Regions from separate parts of the Cellulosimicrobium sp. SJTW-1 genome, predicted to be linked through region 3. Evidence: predicted binding sites of a transcription regulator. Region 3 holds the regulator's gene; each other region holds the start of a gene.
The links. The regulator LexA, encoded in region 3, represses DNA repair genes until DNA is damaged. The targets are predictions, from matches to a motif close to TCGAACANNTGTTCGA.
Positions count from the first base shown of each region.

Region 1: RSE42_RS19015 (replicative DNA helicase) is a predicted target of LexA. The motif match lies at 3,216-3,231, and genes of this name have one in related genera.
Region 2: uvrA (excinuclease ABC subunit UvrA) is a predicted target of LexA. The motif match lies at 3,136-3,151, and genes of this name have one in related genera.
Region 4: ruvA (Holliday junction branch migration protein RuvA) is a predicted target of LexA. The motif match lies at 2,219-2,234, and genes of this name have one in related genera.

Region 1 is NZ_CP136680.1:4,233,350-4,237,809, reverse strand. It holds gene RSE42_RS19035 (single-stranded DNA-binding protein) at 83-628, shown strand; gene rpsR (30S ribosomal protein S18) at 730-966, shown strand; gene rplI (50S ribosomal protein L9) at 986-1,432, shown strand; gene RSE42_RS19020 (MATE family efflux transporter) at 1,529-2,893, opposite strand; gene RSE42_RS19015 (replicative DNA helicase) at 3,297-4,460, shown strand, end outside.
Region 2 is NZ_CP136680.1:2,215,388-2,219,847, reverse strand. It holds gene RSE42_RS10145 (TerC family protein) at 1-724, shown strand, start outside; gene RSE42_RS10140 (TerC family protein) at 731-1,864, shown strand; gene RSE42_RS10135 (YciI family protein) at 1,878-2,177, opposite strand; gene RSE42_RS10130 (MBL fold metallo-hydrolase) at 2,299-3,006, opposite strand; gene uvrA (excinuclease ABC subunit UvrA) at 3,181-4,460, shown strand, end outside.
Region 3 is NZ_CP136680.1:1,773,296-1,777,755, reverse strand. It holds gene RSE42_RS08060 (aldo/keto reductase) at 1-382, shown strand, start outside; gene nrdR (transcriptional regulator NrdR) at 467-997, opposite strand; gene RSE42_RS08050 (LysM peptidoglycan-binding domain-containing protein) at 1,361-1,735, opposite strand; gene lexA (transcriptional repressor LexA) at 2,072-2,806, shown strand; gene RSE42_RS08040 (L-lactate dehydrogenase) at 2,921-3,928, opposite strand; gene RSE42_RS08035 (ATP-dependent DNA helicase) at 3,958-4,460, opposite strand, start outside.
Region 4 is NZ_CP136680.1:1,987,594-1,992,053, reverse strand. It holds gene yajC (preprotein translocase subunit YajC) at 1-231, opposite strand, end outside; gene ruvB (Holliday junction branch migration DNA helicase RuvB) at 420-1,496, opposite strand; gene ruvA (Holliday junction branch migration protein RuvA) at 1,499-2,128, opposite strand; gene ruvC (crossover junction endodeoxyribonuclease RuvC) at 2,327-2,896, opposite strand; gene RSE42_RS09055 (YebC/PmpR family DNA-binding transcriptional regulator) at 3,104-3,865, opposite strand; gene pdxT (pyridoxal 5'-phosphate synthase glutaminase subunit PdxT) at 3,872-4,460, opposite strand, start outside.

The DNA of each region.
Region 1 (4,460 bases), 1.8 Mb from region 3:
GGTGGGATGAGCGACGCGAGAACGTTACGAGCGAGGCGCACGGCGCCGTCGACGACACAGACGACACACGAAGGAGCTGGCCATGGCAGGTGACACCGTCATCACGGTGATCGGGAACCTCACGGGAGACCCGGAGCTGCGTTTCACCCCCTCGGGTGCGGCGGTGGCCAACTTCACGGTGGCGTCCACGCCGCGGACCTTCGACCGCCAGTCGAACGAGTGGAAGGACGGGGACACCCTGTTCATGCGCTGCTCGATCTGGCGCGAGGCTGCGGAGAACGTCGCGGAGTCGCTGACGAAGGGCATGCGCGTCATCGTGCAGGGCCGCCTCGTCCAGCGCTCGTACGAGACCCGCGAGGGGGAGAAGCGCACCGTCGTCGAGCTGCAGGTGGACGAGATCGGTCCCTCCCTGCGCTACGCCTCTGCCAAGGTCACCCGCGCTCAGCGCTCGGGTGGCGGTGGCGGCGGCTTCGGCGGCGGTGGCGGCTACGGAGGTGGCGCCAACTCCGGCGGCGCCTCCGGCGGCGGATTCAGCTCCGGCGGCGGTCAGCAGCAGAGCGACGACCCGTGGGCCACGGCTGGTCCCGCGTCGTCCGGTGGCTCGTTCTCCGACGAGCCCCCGTTCTGATCGTCCGCCACTCCCAGAACACACACCCGTCCCCGCGGGTGCTGCGCCGCTCGTCGGCACGGTCCGCACGCGGGGATCGCACCTTGTAGAGGAGCAACACCATGGCGAAGCCTGTGGTGCGCAAGCCCAAGAAGAAGTCCAACCCGCTGAAGTCGGCCAAGATCGAGTCGGTCGACTACAAGGACACCGCGCTGCTGCGCAAGTTCATCTCCGACCGCGGCAAGATCCGCGCGCGTCGCGTGACCGGCGTCTCCGTCCAGGAGCAGCGCCAGATCGCCCGTGCGGTGAAGAACGCGCGCGAGATGGCGCTGCTGCCGTACACGTCGACGGCTCGCTGAGCGGGAAGGGAGAGAACTCATGGCCAAGCTGATCCTGACCCACGAGGTCACCGGTCTCGGTGAGCCCGGCGACGTCGTCGAGGTGAAGGACGGGTACGCCCGTAACTTCCTCGTCCCGCGCAAGCTCGCCACGCCGTGGTCCAAGGGCGCCGAGTCGCAGGTGACTGCGATCCGCAAGGCGCGCAAGGCCCGCGAGATCGCGTCGCTCGACGACGCGAAGGCGATCCGCGACTCGCTGCAGGCGAAGCCGGTCGTCGTCGAGGCGAAGGCCGGCGCTGCCGGTCGCCTCTTCGGCGCCGTCACGACGGCGGACATCGCGTCCGCCGTGACGGCCGCCGGTGCGTCGGTCGACAAGCGCAAGATCGAGATCGGTCAGCCGATCAAGGCGACGGGGGACTACACGGTCTCCGTCCGCCTCCACCCGGAGGTCTCCGCGACCCTCGCGGTGAAGGTCGTCGCTGCCTGATCTGCTGCTGAGCAGTCCACGAAGGCCCGGCCCCTCCTCGGAGGGGCCGGGCCTTCGTCGCGTCCGGCCCAGTCGCCGGCTGCGCGCGTCGAGCCCTCAGGCGGTGCCGGTGACCATCCAGGCGCTCCCGCGCGCACGGAGCCCGGTGGTGACGGCGCGTGCCGCCATGAAGACCCCCGCGAAGGCGAGCCAGAGCCACGCGAGGCCCGCCGCGCCGTCGGGCGCCCAGTGCCGGACGGCGAGCGCGAACGGCGCGTAGACCACGAGCGTGAGCATGCCCGCCCAGGCGAGGAAGCGGCCGTCCCCGGCGCCGATGAGGACGCCGTCGAGCACGAACACCCACCCCGCCATCGGCAGGAGGACGCCGCACACCGCCATGCCGACGGCGACGGCGGTGCGCACCTCGGGGTCGGACGTGAAGAGGAGCGCGAACCACCAGCCACCCGCGGCCATGACGACGCCCAGCCCTGCCCCGGCGGCCACTCCCCACTGGAGGGTGCGGCGCAGGACGGCGCGGACGCGCGGGACGTCGTCGGCCCCCAGCCCGTGCCCGACGAGCGCCTGCGCCGCGATGGCGAGCGCGTCGAGAGCGAAGGCCGCGAGACCCCAGACGGAGTTCACGACCTGGTAGCCCGCGAGCGTGACCTCCCCGAGCCCGGTCGCGACGAACACGGTGAGGAGGATCGCGAGGCGGAGCGAGAGCGTGCGGACGAAGAGCGGAGCGCCGGCGCGCGCGTTGGCCCAGATCCCGCCCGCGGCGGGCCGCAGCGACGCGCCGTGCCGCCGGGCGCCGCGCACCACGACCACGACGAGTACCGCGCCCATGGTGAGTTGGGCGACGGCCGTCCCGATGCCGGACCCGGCGATCCCGAGCCCTGCCCCGTAGACGAGGACGACGTTGAGGACCGCGTTGAAGGTCGCGCCGCCCGCGGCGACCCACAGGGGCGTCCGGGTGTCCTGCATGCCGCGCAGCACGCCGGTGGACGCGAGGACGAGGAGCATCCCGGGGAGTCCGAGCGCGGACCAGCGGAGGTACACCACGGCGTGCTCGGCGACCTCACCCGTGCCGCCCATCGCGCCGACGGCCCACGGTGCCGTCGTCCACAGGACGGCCGCGAGGAGCGCACCCAGCCCGACGGCGAGCCAGAGGCCGTCGATCCCGGACTGGAGCGCCTCCCGCGTGTGGCCGGCGCCGATGCGGCGCGCGACGGCGGCCGTGGTCGCGTAGGCGAGGAAGACGCACAGGCCGACGAGGGTCACGAGGAGGGTCGACGCGAGGGAGAGGCCTGCGAGCTGCGCGGTGCCGAGGTGGCCGACGACGGCGCTGTCGACGAGCACGAACAGCGGCTCGGCCACGAGCGCGCCGAGCGCGGGGACGGCGAGGGCCAGGATCTCGCGGTCGAGCCGGGACCGTGCGCGGCGACCTGTGGACGACGTACCGGGGCCGGACGGCGGCCCGATGTCGTCGGGGTGGCCGGACGGTGTCCGGCGTGTCGTCGGCGTGTCGCCCGACTTTCTTTCTTCCACACCCCTGAGGGTAGTGATGAGGCTGGTCAGAGGCCGCTCACGGCGATGTACACAGGAAGATCGTGAGGTTGTCCACACCGTTTTCCACCGGGTGTGCACAGTGTGGGGGACTGTGTCCACAGGAACGGGGGTCCCTGTCCACCGGGCGTGCACAGGGCCGTTTGCAGGGCGTCCGGTGGCGATCTAGTGTCGCGGGGTCGTGCCTGTCGGAGGCGGGGGGCGCGGCCACCGGGACAGTCGTGTGGGTGGCCCGCGGTAGAACACGTGTACGACGAAGAGTGGTCCCGGTCGTGCGGTCCCGCAAGGGCCGTTCCAGTCCCGGGGGAGCGAGGGGCGCATGTCGATCGAGGAGCTCGAGGAGAGCTACGGGGGACCGGGGCCGTCGGGGTTCGACCGGACGCCGCCCCAGGACGTCGCCGCCGAGATGAGCGTGCTCGGCGGCATGCTGCTGTCGAAGGACGCCATCGCGGACGTCATCGAGCAGATCCGCGGCTCCGACTTCTACCGCCCGGCGCACGAGATCGTCTACGAGTCGATCATCGACCTCTACGGTCGCGGCGAGCCCGCCGACGCCATCACCGTCGTCGCGGAGCTGACCAAGCGCGGCGAGCTCCAGCGCATCGGCGGCGCGCCCTACATCCACGACCTCATGGCCGGCGTGCCGACCGCCGCCAACGCCGGGTACTACGCGCGCATCGTCCGCGAGCGTGCGGTCCTCCGCCGTCTCGTCGAGGCGGGCACGCGCATCGTGCAGCTCGGCTACGCGACCGACGGCGGCGACGTCGACGAGATCGTCAACAACGCCCAGGCCGAGGTCTACGCCGTGACGGAGCGGCGCACCACGGAGGACTACCTCCCCCTCGCCGAGATCCTCGGGCCCACGTTCGACGAGATCGAGGCCGCCCAGGGGCGCGGCGAGGGCATGACCGGCGTCCCTACCGGCTACTCCGACTTCGACCGGCTCACCAACGGCCTGCACCCGGGCCAGATGATCGTCGTCGCGGCGCGCCCGGCCATTGGAAAATCCGTTCTAGGAATCAATGTTGCGACGCACGCCGCGGTGCACCACCAAATGGCGGCCGTCATCTTCTCCCTGGAGATGAGCCGCAACGAGATCACGATGCGTCTGCTCGCCGCCGAGGCGAAGGTGCCGCTCACGCGGATGCGTTCCGGGAAGATGGACGAGCAGGACTGGCAGAAGCTGGCCTCGACGATGGGCAAGGTCGCCGAGGCCCCGCTGTTCATCGACGACTCGCCGAACATGTCGCTCATGGAGATCCGGGCCAAGTGTCGACGGCTCAAGCAGCGGCACGACCTCAAGCTCGTCGTCATCGACTATCTCCAGCTCATGAGCTCCGGCAAGCGCGTCGAGTCGCGCCAGCAGGAGGTCTCGGAGTTCTCGCGTGCGCTCAAGTTGCTCGCGAAGGAGCTCGAGGTTCCTGTCATCGCGATCTCGCAGCTGAACCGTGGTCCGGAACAGCGTGGCGACAAGAAGCCGCAG
Region 2 (4,460 bases), 440 kb from region 3:
CTTCCGCGTCCCGCGGCTGTACCAGCAGAAGGTCCTGCTGATCGGCATCACGATCGCGCTCGTCCTGAGGACGATCTTCATCCTCCTGGGCGCCGCGCTCATCGAGAACTTCAGCTGGATCTTCTACGTCTTCGGCGCGTTCCTGCTGTACACCGCGTGGACGCAGGTGAAGGCGGGCTCCGGTCACGACGAGGAGTTCCACGAGAACGGCGCGCTCAGGCTGACCCGCCGCCTGTTCCCGACGACGGAGACGTACGTCGAGGACAAGATGACGACCAAGATCGACGGGAAGCGCTTCATCACCCCGATGCTCATCGTCATGATCGCGATCGGCAGCGCCGACCTGCTGTTCGCCGTCGACTCGATCCCCGCGATCTTCGGCCTCACGCAGGAGACGTACCTCGTGTTCGCGGCCAACGCGTTCTCGCTGCTCGGCCTGCGCCAGCTCTACTTCCTCATCGACGGCCTGCTGGACCGCCTCGTCTACCTCGCCTACGGCCTCGCCGCGATCCTCGGCTTCATCGGCGTGAAGCTGCTCATCCACGCGCTGCACAAGAACGAGGTGCCGTTCATCAACGGCGGTGAGCACATCACCGTCATCCCGGAGATCCCGACCGCCCTGTCCCTCGGGTTCATCGTCGTCGTGCTCACGATCACCACGGTCGCGAGCCTCGCCAAGGACCGCGCCGACCGTCGACGCGAGGCCGAGATCTCGGAGGGCTAGCCACCGATGGTTCACGAACTTCCCGTCTGGTTCGAGTGGGCGTCGCTGTCGGCGCTCGCCGTCCTGCTCCTCGTCGACCTGTTCGTCGTCGGGCGCCGGCCGCACGTCCCGTCCATGCGCGAGAGCGCGCTCTGGGTCGGGTTCTACGTCGCGCTCGCGCTCGTCTTCGGGGCGGTCGTCGGAGCGGTGGGGGGCGCGGCACCGGCCGGGGAGTTCTACGCCGGGTGGCTCACCGAGTACAGCCTCTCGGTGGACAACCTGTTCGTGTTCGTGATCATCATGGCGCGCTTCGCGGTCCCGCGAGAGCAGCAGCAGCGCGTCCTCATGGTCGGGATCATCGTCGCGCTCGTCCTGCGGGGGGCGTTCATCCTGGCGGGCGCGGCGATCATCTCGCAGTTCGTCTGGGTGTTCTACCTGTTCGGCGCGTTCCTCGTGTACACGGCGATCAAGCTCGTGGCGGGCGGCGACGAGCCCGAGGAGTACCACGAGAACCGCGCCGTCCGGGCGCTGCGCCGGGTCCTGCCGCTCGGCACCCGGTACGACGGCGGCCGGCTGCGCACGGTCGAGGACGGCAAGCGGGTCTTCACGCCGCTCGTCGTCGTGTTCCTCGCGATCGGCAGCACCGACCTGCTGTTCGCGTTCGACTCCATCCCGGCCATCTTCGGGCTCACGCAGGACCCGTTCATCGTCTTCACGACGAACGTCTTCGCCCTCATGGGGCTGCGCCAGCTCTACTTCCTGCTGGGCGGTCTGCTCGAGCGGCTGGTCTACCTGCCGATCGGCCTGGCCGTCATCCTCGGGTTCATCGGCGTCAAGCTCATCCTCGAGGCCCTGCACGAGAACACGCTGCCGTTCATCAACGGCGGCGAGCACCTCGAGGCGGTGCCGACGGTCCCCATCTGGCTCTCGCTCGTGGTGATCGTCGGGGCGCTCGCGGTCACGACCGTCGCGAGTCTGCTGCGCACCCGCGCGCTGCACGCACGGAGCGAGCCGGCGGACGGCGAGGAGCCCGGGACCGTGGCGTCGTCCACGGAGGACGTCACGGAAGACGCCACGGAGACCGTGACCGACGAGGCGCCCGCCGCGGGGGAGACCCCGCCGCAGGGCGGCGGGGTCCCCCGTGGGGGTGCCGCGCGCTAGCGCGCGGCCCGGCTCAGACGCGGTCCGCCCAGTCGCCGATCACCGGCGACCACGGGCGGACCGCGCGCTGCGCGACCAGCCCGGCGCGCGCGAACGGGTCCTCGTCGAGGACCGCGGCGACGGCGTCGGGCGTCTCCCCGTCGAGGACGAGCAGCGCTCCGGCGGGCGCGCCCTCGTGGGCGGGGAGCGGACCGGAGGCGAGGAGCGTGCCCCGGGTGTGGAGGTCGGCGAGGAACGCGCGGTGCTCGGGTCGCAGGGCGTCGAGCTCGGCGCTGCGGTCGGCGTAGACGTAGGTGACGGCGTGGATCGGCATGGAGCCAGTGAACCAGGCCGTCCCGACGGCGTGCGGTCCGGTCCGCGCCTCGGCTGCGCCCCGTGCTCCCTGCCGCCCCCTACCGGCCGCACGCCACCGGCCGCCCGCTACCAGACCCGCGCTACCAGCCCCGCTCGCGCCACTCGGCGAGGTGCGGCCGCTCGGCACCGAGCGTCGTGTCGGCGCCGTGACCGGGATAGACCCACGTGGCGTCGTCGAACCGGTCGAAGACGCGCCCGACGACGTCGGACAGCAGGCTCGCGAACCGCGCCGGGTCGCGGTCGGTGTTCCCGACCCCGCCGGGGAAGAGCGAGTCCCCGGTGAACAGGTGCACCCGGCCAGGCACGGCCTCGGGCTCGGCGACGTCGTCCGGCTCGCGGTAGGCGAGCGCGACGGAGCCCGGCGTGTGCCCGCGCAGCGCCACGACCTCGAGGTCGAGCGCGCCCACCCGCAGCACGTCCCCGTGCCGCAGGCGGCGGGCGACGGGCACGCCGGACGCCGCGGCGACCGCGTCCGCGTCGGGCTCGCCGGCAGCCGACCACGCGCCCGTCGCGGCGATGACGGACGCGAGCGCCCGAAGATGGTCGGCGTGCCGGTGCGTCGTGACGACGCCGTCGAGCCGTCCTGACGGCGAGCCCGCCCGCACGAGGTCGAGCACGTCGTCGGGCGCGTCGGCGGCGTCGACGAGGAGCTGGGCACCGGTACGCCGGCACGTGAGGAGGTAGACGTCGTTCGCGAGCGCCCCGACGGCGAGCTTGCGGATCTCGACCTCGTCGAGGCGTCGCAGGTCGTGCGGGCCGCCCACGGCGACCTGTCCGGTGTACGTCATACGCCCAGTGTGCCGTCGGCTCGCGGCGGGCGGTGCGCCGCGCCCCCGGGCCGCGTGACCCGGGTCACGGCGGAGAGCCCGGACGTGGGGCGCTCGTGTGCGTTCGCCGGGTGCCGTGCGGAGGTGACGTCGAACACCTGTGCGAGTGTGGGTGGTCGGCCGTACGATGCTGCGGTGAGCAATCGCCTCGTCATCTCCGGTGCCCGCGAGCACAACCTGCGCAACGTCGACCTCGACCTCCCGCGCGACAAGCTCATCGTCTTCACGGGGCTCTCCGGCTCGGGCAAGTCGTCGCTCGCCTTCGACACCATCTTCGCGGAGGGGCAGCGCCGGTACGTCGAGTCGCTGTCCGCGTACGCGCGCCAGTTCCTCGGCCAGATGGACAAGCCGGACGTCGACTTCATCGAGGGCCTGTCGCCCGCGGTCTCGATCGACCAGAAGTCCACGAACCGCAACCCGCGCTCGACCGTCGGCACCATCACCGAGGTCTACGACTACCTGCGCCTGCTGTTCTCGCGCGCCGGGACGCAGCACTGCCCGGTGTGCGGCGAGCGCGTCACCGCGCAGACCCCGCAGCAGATCGTCGACCGCCTCCTCGAGCTCCCCGAGGGCACGCGCTACCAGGTCCTCGCCCCGGTCGTGCGCGGCCGCAAGGGCGAGTACTCCGAGCTCTTCAAGGAGCTCCAGACCAAGGGCTTCGCCCGTGCCCGCGTCGACGGCGAGGTGCGCACCCTCACGGACGTCCCGGCGCTCGAGAAGAAGCTCAAGCACGACATCGAGGTGGTCGTCGACCGCCTCGTCGCGCGCGAGGGCGTCCAGCGCCGGCTCACCGACTCCGTCGAGACGGCCCTCGGGCTCGCGGGCGGGCTCGTCGTCGTCGAGCTCGTCGACGCGGACGCGGACGACCCGGCCCGGGAGCGCCGTTTCTCGGAGAAGCGCGCGTGCCCGAACGACCACGAGCTCGCGCTCGACGAGATCGAGCCGCGCACGTTCTCCTTCAACGCGCCGTACGGCGCGTGCCCGGAGTGCACGGGCATCGGGTTCCGTCTCGAGGTGGACCCGGACCTCGTGGTGCCGGACGACGAGAAGTCTCTGCGCGAGGGCGCGGTCGCGCCGTGGGCGCAGATCTCGTCGGAGTACTTCGAGCGCGTCCTCACGGCGCTCGCGGACGACCTGGGCTTCTCCATGGACACGCCGTGGCGCGCGCTCCCCGAGCGGGCGAAGAAGGCCGTGCTCCACGGCCAGAACCACCAGGTGCACGTGCGGTACAAGAACCGCTGGGGCCGTGAGCGGCAGTACTCGACCGGGTTCGAGGGCGTCATCACCTTCCTCGAGCGCCGGCACACCGAGACCGAGTCGGACTGGTCGAAGGAGAAGTACGAGGCCTTCATGCGCGAGGTCCCGTGCCCCGTGTGCCAGGGGGCCCGGCTCAAGCCGGAGGTGCTCGCGGTCAA
Region 3 (4,460 bases):
CGGCGTCGTCGCGTTCTCCCCGCTCGCCCAGGGCATGCTCACGGACCGCTACCTCCACGGGGTCCCGGACGGGTCGCGCGCGGCGCGCGGCGGGCCGCTGCGCCCGGCGTTCCTCTCGGAGGAGAACCTCGACCGCGTGCGCCATCTGGACGGGCTCGCGCGCGCCCACGGGCGGACGCTCGCGTCCACGGCGATCCGCTGGGCGCTGCGCGACCAGCGCGTCACGTCGGTCCTGCTCGGCGCGAGCTCGACGCGCCAGCTCGACGACAACCTCGCGGCCCTCGAGGCCCCCGACCTCTCCCCCGAGGAGCTCGCGGCCGTCGACGACCTCCCCGTGGACACGGGCATCAACATCTGGGCGACGCGGTCCAGCGACCTGTAGCGCCGCGGCCGCGCGCAGCCGTGTCCGGCTGTGCGGACCGAACCTCGGACCGGAGGCGCGAGGCGCGGGACCGTCGCGTGACCGTCAGGCCTGGGGTGCCGTCTCGCGGTCGGTCGCGACGTCGTCGGTGGCCTCGGCCGCCGCACGGCCCGCCGCCGCCTCGCGCTCCTCCCGGTCGACGCGCAGCGACGTGATGGCGCTCTCGAAGTCCTCGAGCGAGTCGAACGCCTGGTAGACGCTCGCGAAGCGCAGGTAGGCGACCTCGTCGAGCTCGCGCAGCGGCCCGAGGATCGCGAGACCGATCTCGTAGGCGTCGAGCTCGGCGCTCCCGCTCGCGCGGATGGTCTCCTCGACGCGCTGCGCGAGGACGGCGAGGTCGTCCTCGTTCACCGGGCGCCCCTGGCAGGCCTTGCGGACGCCGTTGACGATCTTCTCGCGCGAGAAGGGCTCGGTCACGCCGGACCGCTTGACCACGGACAGGCTGGCGGTCTCGATCGTGGTGAAGCGACGGTTGCACTCCGGGCACTGGCGTCGCCGGCGGATGGAGGCACCGTCGTCGGACGTGCGGGAGTCGACGACGCGGGAGTCCGCGTGACGGCAGAACGGGCAGTGCATGGCGGGCTCCTCCGCGGGTCGCGCCGACAGGTCGGCGCGACGAACGTATGTCGTCGCGGGCGCGCGGTGCAACACGCCGACGACGCGCCGGGCCGCGGACAGCAGAACGGGGGCGGTCGAAGTCGACCGCCCCCGTCGGGACGCCCCCGTCCCCATCTCGCGCGCGACTCGCCTCGCGCGCGGCGACGTGCACAGGAGTCGCGGTGGTCCGCACACTCCTCGCCTCGTCCGCCCAGCCCCCAGCCGGCGTGTGAGGTGACACTAACTTAGGCGGACCTAAGGCGCCGGCGCAACCCTCGGCCGCCACCTGTCGCGCGTCGGCGCCGTGTGCTGCGTCACAGGATCTGGACCGCGCGCGTCGCGTCACCGCTCGGCGACCGGGAGCAGGATGGTCTGGCCGGCCCGCACGCCGGACGACGACAGGCCGTTCAGCTCCACGAGCCCGCTGACCACCTCACGGAGGTCCTCCCCCGGGGTCGCGACGCCCTGGGCGAGCTCCCACAGCGTCTCCCCCGCGCTCACGACGTGGACGCGGACCTCGACCGGCTCCCCGGGCCCGCTCGCGACGGCCAGCCCGACCCGCGCCGCGAGGACGAGCACGACGGCCACGAGGAGCACGAGGACCGCACGGCCGCGTCGCGTGAGCCGCAGCCGCGCCTCCGGGCGCGCACCTCGCTCCGCTGCGCCGCCCCGCCCGAGCGCGGACGGCGCTGCCGTCGCCATCGCCACCGTGTCCATGTCCCCTCCGTCCCGGCCCGCGAGCCCGATCGCCTTCCCCGGTCGATCGGACCCGCGCGCCCGCCTCATCTCCGCGCCGACCCGTTGCGGTCGAACACCTGTACGTAGAACATCTGTACGAATGTCTATCACGAGCGACCGACAGAGTCGAGACATGCTCGAACAGGTGTTTGATTCGTGTCGCATCCTCCCCTAGCCTGGGGTGAGGTCGGTTCGCCGGACATGTCCGCTCGGACCCGGAGGGGCGACCGAGGTCCCGGGGCGCACGCCCCGGGGAGGGGAGGCCGCAGGCCCGGTTGGCGCCGGCGGCACGCGACGGACGAGGGCGGAGCGACCATGGCGGGACGAGGCACGGACAGGGCACGGGGGCTCGCCGAGGTGCGCGAGCTGCCGGACGGGTCGGCAGGGGGTGACGGGCTCACCCCGCGCCAGCGGCTCGTGCTCGAGACCATCCGCGCGTGCGTCGAGCAGCGCGGCTACCCGCCGAGCATGCGCGAGATCGGCGAGGCCGTCGGGCTCACGAGCCCGTCCTCCGTCAAGCACCAGCTCACCACGCTCGAGCGCAAGGGGTTCCTGCGGCGCGACCCGAACCGTCCGCGCGCCATCGAGGTGGTCCAGCCCGACGACGCCCGCCGCGCCACCCCGCTCGCGCCGGCCGGGACGGCCCCCGAGCCCGCGTACGACGAGGCCCACCCCGCGCCGTCGTACGTCCCCGTCGTCGGCCGCATCGCCGCCGGTGGCCCCATCCTCGCGGAGCAGGTCGTGGAGGACGTCTTCCCGCTGCCGCGCCAGCTCGTCGGCGAGGGAGAGCTCTTCCTCCTGCGCGTCCAGGGCGACTCGATGATCGACGCCGCGATCTGCGACGGCGACTGGGTCGTCGTGCGGCGCCAGCCGGTCGCGGAGAACGGCGAGATCGTGGCCGCCATGATCGACGGCGAGGCCACCGTGAAGAGCCTGCGGCGCGCCGACGGCCACGTGTGGCTCATGCCGCACAACGCCGCGTACGACCCGATCCCCGGCGACGACGCCCAGGTGCTGGGGCGCGTCGTCTCCGTCCTGCGCAGCCTCTGAACGGTCTCCGAGCGGCTCCGGGCGCCCCTCCTGGCAGGCTCGGGACACCACGAGAGCCGGGCGGTCCCTCGACCGCCCGGCTCTCGTCGTGCCGGGCCCGACGGGCCCGTGGGCTCAGAGCCCGAAGCGTCGCGCGACCGCGCGCAGCGACTCCGCGGACGAGCGCAGGCCCGCGAGCTCGTCGTCCGCGAGCGGGACCTCGACGCGCTCCGTCGCGCCCCGGCGGTCGACGAGCGTCGGGAGCGACAGGCAGACGTCCTCGAGCCCGTAGATGCCGTCGAGGAGCGTCGACACGGGCAGCACCCGGTGCTCGTCGGCGAGCACCGCCTCGATGATCCGGGTGCCCGCGAGCCCGACCGCGTAGTTGGTCGCGCCCTTGCCCTCGATGATCCGGTAGGCCGACTGCACGACCTCGCGCGCGATCTCGTCGCGCACGTCGCCCGTGAGCGGTCCCCGACCGCCGATGCCCTGCCACTCGAGCAGCGGCGCACCGCCGATCGTCGCGGAGCTCCAGAGCGGGATCTCGCTGTCGCCGTGCTCCCCCGCGATGTACGCATGCACGTTCTGCACCGCGACGCCGCAGTGCTGCGCCACGAGGAACCGCAGCCGCGAGGAGTCGAGCACGGTGCCGCTGCCGAAGAGCTGGGTCGGGGGCAGCCCCGAGAACTTGAGCGCCGCGTACGTGACGATGTCGACCGGGTTGGTCACCATGACGTAGACGGCATCCGGGGCGACCTCCACGAGGCCCGGGAGGATCGTCCGCATGAGCCCGATCGTGCCCTCGGCGAGGTCGAGACGCGTCTGGCCCGGCTTCTGCTTGGCGCCGGCCGTGACCACGACGACGTCGGCGCCCGCGCACACCGCGACGTCGTCGGACCCCTCGACGCGCGCCATGGGCATGAACTGGATGCCGTGCTGGAGGTCGAGGACCTCGGCCTCGACCTTCGCGCGGTTGACGTCGAGGAGCGCCACCGTGCGCGCCGCGCCGCGCATGAGCGCGGCGTAGGCCAGCGTCGAGCCGACGGCACCGGCGCCGACGATCGCGAGCTTCGTGGTCCGCGCTCCCCCTCCCGGACCGCCCGTGGTCGCGTCGCCGGTGCCCTGCGGTGACGTGCTCGTCATGTCGCCTCCGTGAAGTCGCTGGAAAGGGCTCAGCCTAGGGCGGCGAGGCGGCGGAGCGCAGCGGTAACCACGTCGCGGTCGGTCGTCTGCCAGAACCCCGGCATGGACCGCGTGAGGAACGACCCGTAGCGCGCCGTCACGAGCCGCGGGTCCAGGACCGCGACGACCCCGCGGTCGGCCGTGGACCGCACGAGCCGCCCGGCACCCTGGGCGAGCAGGAGGGCCGCGTGCGTCGCGGAGACCTGCATGAACCCGTTGCCGCCCGCGGCCTCGACGGCGCGAGCCCGCGCCGACCTCACCGGGTCGTCCGGGCGCGGGAACGGGATGCGGTCGATGAGCACGAGCTGGCACGACGGCCCGGGCACGTCCACGCCCTGCCACAGCGACAGCGTGCCGAACAGGCACGTCGCCGGGTCCTCGGCGAACTCCCGCACGAGCGTCGGCAGCTGGTCGTCGCCCTGGCACAGGACCGGCACGTCCAGCCGCTCGCGCATCGCCTCCGCCGCGGCCACCGCGGCGCGCCGCGAGGAGA
Region 4 (4,460 bases), 210 kb from region 3:
GCGCAGCCACCGGGACTGGTTGCCCGGCGTCGACTCGATGGTGATGACGTCGGCCTCGTCGTCGACGTCGACGACCGTGCCGAACATGCCCGAGCCCGTCATCACCTCCTGCCCGGGGGCGAGGGTCGCCCGGAAGTTCTGGGCCTCGCGCTGCTGCTTGCGGGTGCGGCTGGTCATGAGGAACATCGCACCCGCCGCGAGGGCGAGGATGAGGATGAAGCTGATATCCATGACGGAGTCTCGTGTCCTGTTCTGTGCGGGATCTGCGCGCAGTCTAGGCGTGCGCGCACGGTTCACCAACGAGCCGTCTCGCCGCGGAGTTCCGCCCGCCCGGGTCCGACCATTCTAGGACCACCCGCGGAGCGCCTGTGACCGCCGTCACGGAGCGTCCTCGCGAGCCCGTGACCGCCGGCGTCGCCTCAGGCGTCGAAGAGCGTGCCGCCCTCGCGCGGCGGGGTGAGCCCGAGGTGTGCCCAGGCGGCCGGGGTCGCGACGCGGCCCCGCGGCGTCCGCCCGATCAGCCCCTCGCGCACGAGGTACGGCTCGGCCACGGTCTCGACCGTCTCCGCCTCCTCGCCCACCGTCACCGCGAGCGTCGTCAAGCCCACGGGACCGCCGTTGAAGCGGGTGCACAGCGCGGTGAGCACCGCGCGGTCGAGCCGGTCGAGGCCGATCGGGTCCACCTCGTAGACCTCGAGGGCCGCGCGCGCGGCCGCGAGGTCCATGGTCCCGTCGCCGCGCACCTGCGCCCAGTCGCGCACGCGCCGCAGCAGGCGGTTCGCGATGCGGGGCGTCCCGCGCGAGCGCCCCGCGATCTCGCGGGCGGCCTGGGGGTCGAGCGCGACGCCCAGCAGGCCGGCCGAGCGCGTCAGCACGCGCTCGAGCTCGTCGCCCGAGTAGAAGTCCAGGTGCCCGGTGAAGCCGAACCGGTCGCGCAGCGGCGCGGGCAGGAGCCCGGCGCGCGTCGTCGCGCCGACCGCCGTGAACGGCGGCAGCGAGAGCGGGATGGCGCTCGCCCCGGCCCCCTTGCCCACGACGACGTCGACGCGGAAGTCCTCCATCGCCATGTAGAGGAGCTCCTCGGCCGGTCGCGCGAGCCGGTGGATCTCATCGATGAACAGGACCTCGCCCTCCTCGAGCGAGGACAGCACCGCCGCGAGGTCGCCGGCGTGCTGGATCGCGGGCCCCGACGTCACGCGCAGCGACGTGCCGAGCTCCGCGGCGATGATCATGGCGAGCGTCGTCTTGCCGAGCCCGGGTGGCCCCGACAGGAGGACGTGGTCGGGTGCGCTCCCCCGCGCGAGCGCGGCCTGGAGCACGAGCGACAGCTGGTCGCGCACGACGGCCTGGCCGACGAACTCCTCCAGCCGTCGTGGCCGGAGCGCGGCCTCGGCCGCACGCTCGAGGTCGTCCGCGCCCGCCGCGACGATGCGCTCGGACGAGAACGTGCCGTCCCCGCCGAGGTCGTCGAGTCCCACCTGGTCGAAGGTCGCCATCGTCAGCTCCTCGGCCCGCCGAGCACCCGCAGCGCGGCACGCAGCGCGCCCGCCACGTCGGGTGCCTCGACGACGTCGACGCCCGCCTCGGCGAGCACGGTGGACACCGCGTCGTCCGCGGCCTTGAGGTTCCAGCCGAGCCCGACGAGCGCCTCGACCACCTGGTCGCGTCGGTCCTCCGGACGCGGCGCCGACGCAGTCGATCCCGCCTCGGGAGCGTCGGCACCCGTGGGCGGGCCGAGCTTGTCGCCGAGCTCGAGCGCGATCCGCTGCGCGCCCTTGTTGCCGATGCCCGGGACGCGCACGAGCGCGGCGATGTCGGCGCCCGCGACCGCACGGCGCAGGCCGTCGGGCGTGTGCACGGCGAGCATCGCGAGCGCGAGGCGCGGTCCGACGCCGCTCACGGTCTGGACGGTCTCGAAGACGGCGCGCTCGTCGTCGTCGGCGAAGCCGTAGAGCGTGAACGAGTCCTCGCGCACGACGAGGCTCGTCGCGAGGCGCGCCGTCTCCCCGACGCGCAGGCCGGCGAGCGTGGCGGGCGTGGCGTGGACGAGGTAGCCCACTCCTCCGACCTCGAGCACGGCGCGGTCGAGCTGGACGCTCGCCACGACACCGCTCAGGGACGCGATCACGCAGGCTCCTCTCCCGGCCGGCACCGCCGACCTGGTCCGATGGTCCGCCGGCCCCGAGGACCGCCGTCGGGCCGCGCGCCGAGGGGCGCGTCGAACACCCGTACGACCGCGGTCACTCTAGCAAGGGCCGCCCACCCGCCGACCGACCGACACGGACCGCCGGCACCCCCACCGGCACGACCGGCGGCAGCGTCGCCGCTAGCGCGGCGCGCGCCGTCCCTTCGCCGCGTGCTCGGCGGCCGCCCAGGCGCGCTGCGCGGCGGTGAGCTCGTGCCGCTCGCCGCCCTGAAGGGCGCCCGCGGGGCGCCAGAGGTGGCAGATCGCGAGCGCGAGCGCGTCGGCCGCGTCCGCGGGCTTCGGCGGCTCCGCGAGGCCGAGGATCCCCGCGACCATGCGCTGGACCTGCTCCTTGCCGGCGCGCCCGCTCCCGGTGACCGCGGCCTTGACCTCCGACGGCGTGTGCAGCGCGACGGGGACGCCCCGCTTCGCGGCCCCGACCATCGCGATGCCCGCGGCCTGCGCGGTGCCCATGACCGTCCCGACGTTGTGCTGCGCGAACACGCGCTCGACCGCCACGACGTCGGGCACGTGCTCGTCGAACCACGCGTCCAGCCGCTCCGCGATCCGCAGCAGCCGCAGGTCCACGCTCAGCTCCGGGTCCGTCCGGATCACCCCGACCGCGACGAGCTCGGCCCGCCGCCCCCGCGCGGAGTCCACCACCCCGACACCGCACCGGGTCAGCCCAGGATCCACTCCGAGAACGCGCACCCCTCGACCCTTTCACGTGAACGGCACGGACCGGCCGTGCCACGCGGTCCGGCGACGGACCAGCCAGCGGTGGGGCCGGGAGGTCGGTGCGCGGTCGTGGCGGGCCTGGCGGGAGCGGCGCGAGGCACGAGCGCCGCGGATGGTAGACCGCGCACCGACCTCCCGGCCGCGCCGCGACCCGACCATCAGGACGCGAGCTCCGCCGGATCAGTCGTCGTTATCGAGCTCCGCCATGACCTCGTCCGACGCGTCGAAGTTGGCGTAGACGTTCTGCACGTCGTCGCTGTCCTCGAGCGCGTCGATGAGGCGCAGGATCTTGCGCGCGCCCTCGGCGTCGACCTCGACCTCCATCGACGGGTGCCAGATCGAGTCGGCGGAGTCGTACTCGATCCCCGCCTCCTGGATCGCGCTGCGCACGGCGACGAGGTCGCTCGCCTCGGACAGCACCTCGATGACGTCGCCGGAGTCGGTGACCTCCTCGGCCCCCGCCTCGAGCGCGGCGAGCATGACGTCGTCCTCGGTCACGCCCTCGGCCTTCGGCACGACGACGAGGCCCTTGCGCGCGAAGAGGTAGGACACGGAGCCCGGGTCGGCGAGGTTGCCGCCGTTGCGGCTGAACGCGAGGCGGACCTCGGAGGCCGCGCGGTTCTTGTTGTCGGTGAGGCACTCGACCAGGACGGCGATGCCGTTGGGGCCGTAGCCCTCGTACATGATCGTCTGGTAGTCGACGGCGTCGGCGCCGGTGCCCGAGCCGCGCTTGACGGCGCGGTCGATGTTGTCGTTGGGGACCGACGACTTCTTCGCCTTCTGGATGGCGTCGAACAGCGTCGGGTTGCCCGCGGGGTCACCGCCGCCCGTGCGCGCCGCGACCTCGATGTTCTTGATGAGCTTCGCGAAGAGCTTGCCGCGCTTGGCGTCGATGGCCGCCTTCTTGTGCTTGGTCGTGGCCCACTTGGAGTGCCCTGACATGCGTTCCTACCCCTTCGCGATTCTGACGAACAGCTCGTGCACGCGCGTGTCCCCGGAGATCTCCGGGTGGAACGAGGTGGCGAGCAGCGATCCCTGCTGGACTGCGACGATCCTACCGGCGGCGGCCGCGGGGATGCCGGGCGCGCCGTGCTCGGGGATCCGAGCGAGCACCTCGACCCCGGGCCCGGCCTCCTCGACCCAGGGCGCACGGATGAACACGGCGTGCACCGCGTCCCCGTCCTGGCCCGGTCTCGGTGCGCCGTCGCGCCCGTCGTCCGCCGGCGCCAGGCCGGCGAACGCGAGGTCGGTCTCGAACGAGTCGACCTGGCGGCCGAACGCGTTGCGGCGGACCGTCACGTCGAGCCCGCCGATGGTGCGCTGGTCGGAGGTGCCGCCCAGGATGCGGTCGGCGAGCAGGATCATGCCGGCGCACGAGCCGTAGACGGGCAGGCCCTCGGCGATGCGCGCGCGCAGCGGCTCGTCGAGCTCGAAGATGCGCAGGAGCTTGTCGATGGTCGTCGACTCGCCGCCCGGGAGCACGAGCCCGACGACCGCGGCGAGCTCCTCGGGGCGGCGGACGCCGACCGTGCGGGCG